3 regions of the Lysinibacillus sp. FSL K6-0057 genome follow, and region 1 is predicted to be linked to each of the others. Evidence: riboswitches for the same ligand, from Rfam matches in the RefSeq annotation. Region 1 holds a riboswitch; each other region holds the start of a gene.
The links. A riboswitch is a leader RNA that binds a small molecule or an ion and turns the genes downstream of it on or off. The one in region 1 is predicted to bind cobalamin.
Positions count from the first base shown of each region.

Region 1 (2,322 bases):
ACTTTAATGAGCTACAGCACAACCTTTGCTGCCTATACAAATGGAAAAGGCGCACTCACACTCCAATTTGATGGCTATGATATGTGCCATAATACAGAGGAAGTGATTGCACAGATTGGCTACGATAAAAATGCCGACCCTGAATATAGTTCCTCTAGTATTTTTTGTGCAAAGGGCAAAGGATATACGGTTCCGTGGCATGAAGCTCAGGCAGCCATGCATTGTTTATAGGGCAGGAGTCGGCCTGCTCGCTCGGAGGCGTTTTGCTTGCTTCCGCGGGTATTCTTCGCTCAAGCGCGAGTATTTCTTGCTTGAACGTGAATATATTTCGATCCTGCATTTAAATGAAAGCAAGCCCTCCATAAAACGGAGGGCTTGTTTTTATAGTGCACCGACAGCTTTCTTTGTTGGTTTGTCCATCAAATAAGCGGGTTCTACTATCACGTAGTCATGCTTGTTCGTAAAATCAATCAGTACCTTGCCTGGGTGACTTTTTAAAATTTGCAGATGATCAATTAATTGCAGTAAGAGCTCGTGCCCATTGCCGCGTGGATGCCAGTTGAAGTGATAATCATTTAACGCTTGCACCGCTTCAATAAACTGGGCATATTCCTGCTGCACGAATGCGATGAGTTTGTCATGGTGAGGTGCCAAATCGTGTAAATATGTTTCATAAAAGCGCATGACAATCGAGCATAATAAGTCATTGACACGAGCGGCACTTAAAACAGGCTTTGGCTCCAATGTTAGACGATCAAGGTTAGGCTTTGCGCGTGTTGAATCAATGCGCGTAATTAAGTGATACGCTTCCCCATTGACTTCATAGACAATCGGATTGGTCGGCATATACATCATAAAATGATTGGTCTTTGTTTTCAGCTCATCTGTTAATGCTGCCTTTGCCAATAGATGACCGTCCACATCCCCTTTTTGTATCCAAATAATTTCTTTATTATATAAGATTTGCTCAAAGAAGCGATCGTTGCGTATCAGCTTCGTTGCTAATAATTGATCGATCAGCGATTCGACCACCATTCTTGTTTTCGCTTTCTTGGCAACTTCTGTGCGTGGTTGCTTACAAATGTTCATATCTTCATAAGGCGTTTCCAGCGTTGTCGTTACATGAATATTCGTCATACGTGCATCCCCTTTGCGTACATATTTTCAAAACAAAAAGGACTCCCTACGTTTTGAGGAAATCCTTCGCTTTATCTTCTTTCATCACACAATGCCAAACAAACCCTAAGTATGTGTGAACGAGTCCGATTGTGAACCCTTTCATTTACTATGGGCGTTTGACGTACTGTGACGAACAGAGCATTCTGTTTTGTCAACATGCCACCTCCTATTCCTCGTAGGTTACTGGTGTGTACTCATAACAGGCAGGTCTCCTGACTCATGGTCATCGCTTCCTTTCTCCTTCCCGTCCAAAGACAGTGGTTGCTGAAAAGTCGCTCACATTTACAGTTGCGGGACAGTGTCGGATTTGCACCGACTTCCCTTTTAAGCAAATTGCACGCAATTTACACCTATTACTACACGCTATTCAGTTGGTAAGGAAACGAGAATACCTCGTTTTCCTATTAAAGTATTAAAATTAATTGTAAAGGAGTGCCATTTAGAAGTCAATTCTTGCTCGTTTAAAACACAATTTCATTCACCGAAATGGTCCTACACCTTTTGGAAACCAACAATCCTACTTTGTGGGATAGATGAATTATGTTCAATGACAAATACCTTGGAAAAATGGTCGTAATAGGTTTTATCATGAGCTTTTGGAGATAAAATAATTAACTTTCGATTTAACTCTTTTGCATATAAATGAAATACTTTGTCCTTGCGTTCATCATCTAGTGCGCTATCAAACTCATCAAGTACGATATAGCTTGGGGCTATCGAGAGGTTTTGCAATAAAGCTAAGGCAAAGAGGAGCGAGCTTAACGATTCCTCCCCTCCTGAAACACCTTTACCTACTTTGCCATTTCGCGCTTTTAAGCTGACATCCTCCATAGTACCCTGATGACCGATTTTACGAGCTTTCACATAAAGCAAGTATTTAATACGCCCTGCCTTCTCTTCTATTCTTTCTTTTTCGATATGTCCCTCAAAATGAAAGATATCCATATACTTTTGGAACAACATATTAATCTTTGTTAAATACATATTAATGGTCGTTTCTAGTTTATCTTCTAAATCTGCTGCAAAACCCGCATTTTGCTCAAGAAGTATTTCAGCACTTGCTAATTCTGCATTTTTACGCTCAAAATCTTCTTTCATTTTTTCAAAATTTACTTCAGCATGAATATTGACCTTTTCTAGGCG
Region 1 covers NZ_CP152047.1:2,351,156-2,353,477, reverse strand. The annotation lists gene MHB40_RS11500 (translation factor GTPase family protein) at 1-231, shown strand, start outside; gene MHB40_RS11495 (hypothetical protein) at 382-1,137, opposite strand; cobalamin riboswitch at 1,364-1,548, opposite strand; gene MHB40_RS11490 (hypothetical protein) at 1,672-2,322, opposite strand, start outside.

Region 2 (2,322 bases), 200 kb from region 1:
CAGGTTGATAGGCTTCCATCATCGCTTCGACAGAACGTTCTGCTAAAGCTGTGTTGCCTTGAGCCAAATACAAAGCAATAATAACAATACGATCCTCATATTTTTCTAAAATCTCTTCGCCGTCACGACTTTTCATAGCATAGCTATCATAAAACTTGCTGGCGCTCATAAAGGATGGGAATCGGAAATTATAATCATAGGCTTTTTTATACAACTTCTTAATAAATTCCATTTCGTACATGTCGATAAATGCTTTCTCATAGTAGCCCTCATCAACTAAATAGCGGATTTTTTCCTCAATATCTATAAAATAACGCAAACGTACGTTGACATACTCTAAAAAGTAGCGGCGCGTAGCTTCACGATCTTTTTCTAACTCAAGTAATCCAGTTGTACTATAACGATTCAGTACGTCATTATTAAGCTTTAAATAGGTTTTCATCTCATTACCCTCGTTTCATAAAACGTTTGTATTGCTTCATAATCTGTTTGATTGCCTCGTAAATCTAATTTCCTTACTAAGGGTACATGATAGGTAGTAGCAATTTTCTCACCAGCAGCGCCAAATACATGATGGCCAAAGTTACTATTGCCACTGGCAACTACTCCTTTACAAAAATCTCTGTTTTTTTCTAAAAAGCGTTGCACCTTCGCTGGAATGTCACCTAAACCATCTGTGTAGGTAATTAAAAGATACGGCTTATTCAGTCGCAATTCTTCAGAGAGCTCGATAGCTTCTGCCTTTAATTTGGATACAACATTTCGGACATTGCCTGTACGACTTGCATAAACGATCATAGGGTAATCAACTCAATTTGAGAAACAATTTCCTGAACATCTCCTATAAAGGTTTCATTCATTTCTAAAACAGGCACACTTAAAAAACCTGCATCTATAATGGTTTGCTTAGCTTGTTCATCGTGATCAATGTTAACAATTTCTGCTTCAAGTCCTGCACGTTGTAATTCAGATTTTACCCACAGGCATTTTGGACAAATTGTTTTCGTATAAAGTTTCATAGAAATCCCTCTTTTCATAAAATAAAAAGGCTATCTCTTTAAGAGAGATAGCTAAAATGGAAACGTTAACATACTAAAAATACCGACGTTCCCATCTCTTAATCCCCGAAGAAATGATTAATTTGTTTTAGAAAGGCAGGTCTCCTGGCTTTGCTTCATTCTCTGATTTCCTTCCCATGCGCATGCACAGTGGATGCTATCATCGTCAGCTTAACAGTTGCGGGGACAGCGTCGGAATTGTACCGAACTTCCCTTTTAAACTACATATAGTAGTACCTTAGTAAAACGAACACAATATATTGTTGTTGTTCAATAGTTTTAAGTTTACCATCCTTCAAATGAAAAGTAAATCTAGATTCTAAACTTCTTTATTTTTGGATTATTCAGTATTTTTTATTATGTAGTTCGAAATAGATTATCACTAATTACTTATACCTAAACAAAATATATATTTTAAACGATGTACGAGATTTTCTATTAAAATCTATCTACAGTAAATCTATTCATTTATAGAATGCCTAAAATAATCTTGAATAGCTATGGAAACAGTCTATATTCTGAAGAAAAATAGACTGTTTGACACTAGGAACATCTATTAGTGCTTTTCAATAAACAGGGCCAATTCCTTATAAAATTCCGGCGTTGCTGCAGAATTTGTATGAAATTGAGGATTATATTTGGATAAAAGCTTATATAATTTAGTTGCAGTTAATAGATTCTGTTCTCTATCGTAAGCCCTAAAACGATCATAGACCTCTTTCACTTTCCCATTTACTGAATGAGAAAAGTAATATTGCACTTCTTTATCCTCTAAGTAGTCTAGTTGCCACTTGTAACATATTAAATTTGTGAGGAAAAACATTTCTAATGCTGGCATTTCCCCACCTTTCATTAGCAATGTCATGCCATAATCAAAGGCATTTTCTAACCATTTCACTCCATGACGGTCCCTGTAAAAACGAATTAATTTTTGTAGACCATGCCCTTGTTCTTTCACAAGATACGAGTGAATATTCGTATTTCCAGCATTTCTTTCCCATTCATCAAGAGAAAATTTATATTTTCTTATCAGTTTCATCCAAAGCTTTTGAAGTTTTTCTTCAGAAATAGCGTGTGTTTGTTTATTCCATTTTAACAGTATCTCTAAATATTCTAATACAAAGCATCTCTCTAGCTCAAAATGATCCAAATTTCTAAATAGAGTATCTTGATCAATATCAATGCTATCTTCTAAAATTTTTTCATCTATCAGCATTCTATTGCCCCGACTAACTCACGTTTTATATTTAGATAGGCATAATTA
Region 2 covers NZ_CP152047.1:2,552,696-2,555,017, reverse strand. The annotation lists gene nrdE (class 1b ribonucleoside-diphosphate reductase subunit alpha) at 1-442, opposite strand, end outside; gene nrdI (class Ib ribonucleoside-diphosphate reductase assembly flavoprotein NrdI) at 439-798, opposite strand; gene MHB40_RS12490 (glutaredoxin) at 795-1,019, opposite strand; cobalamin riboswitch at 1,136-1,314, opposite strand; gene MHB40_RS12485 (hypothetical protein) at 1,615-2,274, opposite strand; gene MHB40_RS12480 (hypothetical protein) at 2,268-2,322, opposite strand, start outside.
Region 2: linked by a shared signal. The riboswitch ahead of MHB40_RS12490 (glutaredoxin) and the one ahead of MHB40_RS11495 (hypothetical protein) in region 1 are both predicted to bind cobalamin.

Region 3 (2,322 bases), 770 kb from region 1:
AGTTGGGTGAGAGCAGCTACCTGTAACAGAAGGGATTTTTAAGGCAGATAGCACAAAAGCAAAGGCTCCTGAAAGCCCTAAAAGCATCTTTGTTTCAGGATTTTCTTCAATTGTTTTGCGAATAGAACGCAATCCTAGAACGATAAAAGGAATAGAAATAACCCACCAAAAAATCGCCCATTCGATTGGTAAAAAACCTTCCATGATATGCATCGCAAAGGCACGTTTTGGCACAATTAAAAAGGCCAATAAAAAATAACTAAGTTTCCACCATGAAAATTTCAAAAAGCTTTCCTCCTAACTAATTAATAGATTTTTAGAATGTAGCGTGCGTAAATAAAAAAGCACTTCTCCGTTGGTGGAAAAGTGCATAGCTAAAAAAGCAAATAACATTCTCATCTGCTAAGCCGCACACCTATCCTCGTAGGCTGAAACGATCACCTATTTTTCGGCAGGTCTCCTGGCTCTAGTTCAATACTTTATAGGTCTTCCCATCCGTTGGACAGTGACATATTCTATAAAGCTCCCTATTACAGTGGCGGGACCGCGCCGGACTCAAACCGGCTTCCCTTTTAAGCAAAATGGCAAGCATTTTACACCGAAAAACATTCAATTGTGAGATTTCACGACAAAGTGTAACATGATTTTCCATAAATATGCTATACCTTTTTATAAAATTTTTTTAATTAAAGGTCAACGGCGAATATTCTGATAATATTCATTGTGCTAATGATGGATATTGTATAAATTTTATACCCCAGTTCACTTCAAAATTGATAAATTTGTCATAAATTTTTAAAGAAATATTGAAATTTTAAAATAATAAGATATGATTAAGACAGTTTTCTATTTAAAATACTAATAAAAATTTCATATAAAACGTCAATAAGTGCTCGAATAGCTCGAGATAATAGGGAAATTGGTGAAAATCCAATACAGCCCCCGCTACTGTAATAGCTGATGAAATCGCAAAGCCACTGGTGCAAACTTGGGAAGGTGCGACTGTAAAATGAAGCTTAAGTCAGGAAACCTGCTTATTTGATTGTGCATGCAAACTTTTCGGAGGGAGAAGTTGAAGCGGAAGCGAGTACCTTTATTTCATGCTATTCGTTTTTATTTGGCTTCTACAAAACCTTTACTCTTCGATTTAGAGTAAAGGTTTTTCTTTTTCCAGAAAGCAAATGAGGGGAGACAGAAGATGACAACATGGAATTTAGAGGGGATGAAAACACATCTCTTTATTTGCAATGGCAGTAGTTGCATGAATAAGGATGGTGAGGAAATTACCTTAGCCATTCGAGATGAAATACAGCGACAAGCACTCGATCAAGAAATACATACGACAAGAACGCGCTGTAATGGACGATGCAAGGATGCCTGTGTGGTAATCGCCTACCCTCAAGGGAATTGGTATCGTGTGCCATCAACAGAGCATGCTAGGACACTAGTACAAGATTTACATCATGAATCCTTATACAACGAACATGTCTTTACACTTCGTGAAGGTACATTACAGCGTACTGCTCAAACAACAGCCATTAAAGGGATCGAAAAGGTGAAAGAGGGGTAACAACATGGCGCAAAAAGGAAAAATTTTCGTAGTAGGCTTTGGACCTGGAGATTTTAAGCATATTACGACACGTGCAGTAGAAGCTTTACAACAAAGTGATATGATTATAGGCTACAAAACCTATGTAGAGCTGATTCAAGATTTAGTTAGTGCGAAATCGATTGTTAGCACAGGCATGACAGAAGAGGTGTCCCGTGCGCAGGAAGCCGTTCGTCAAGCAGAGGCAGGGAGCATTGTCTCGGTGATTTCGAGTGGTGATGCAGGCGTTTATGGCATGGCGGGATTAGTGTATGAGGTGTTAATCGAGCTAGGCTGGACAGAAGCAACAGGAATTGAAGTAGAAATTGTTCCTGGTATTTCTGCGATTAATTCATGTGCGAGCATACTTGGTGCACCCATTATGCATGATGCTTGTACAATCAGTTTAAGTGACCATCTAACACCTTGGAATTTGATTGCAAAGCGTGTCGAGGCAGCTGCTATGGCAGATTTTGTCATCGCATTATACAATCCTAAAAGTGGTCGCCGTACAAGACAAATTGTCGAAGCTCAGCGAATTCTCTTAGAATATCGTTCGCCAGACACACCAGTAGGGCTTGTGAAAAGTGCGTATCGAGAACGTCAAGAAGTGACCATGACAACGCTAGCAGAAATGCTAGAACATGATATTGGTATGCTGACAACTGTCATTATCGGGAATTCATCAACATTTTTCTATGACAATAAGATGATTACGCCACGCGGTTACCAAC
Region 3 covers NZ_CP152047.1:3,121,314-3,123,635, reverse strand. The annotation lists gene MHB40_RS15620 (energy-coupling factor ABC transporter permease) at 1-285, opposite strand, end outside; cobalamin riboswitch at 433-618, opposite strand; cobalamin riboswitch at 871-1,053, shown strand; gene MHB40_RS15615 ((2Fe-2S) ferredoxin domain-containing protein) at 1,199-1,570, shown strand; gene cobJ (precorrin-3B C(17)-methyltransferase) at 1,575-2,322, shown strand, end outside.
Region 3: linked by a shared signal. The riboswitch ahead of MHB40_RS15615 ((2Fe-2S) ferredoxin domain-containing protein) and the one ahead of MHB40_RS11495 (hypothetical protein) in region 1 are both predicted to bind cobalamin.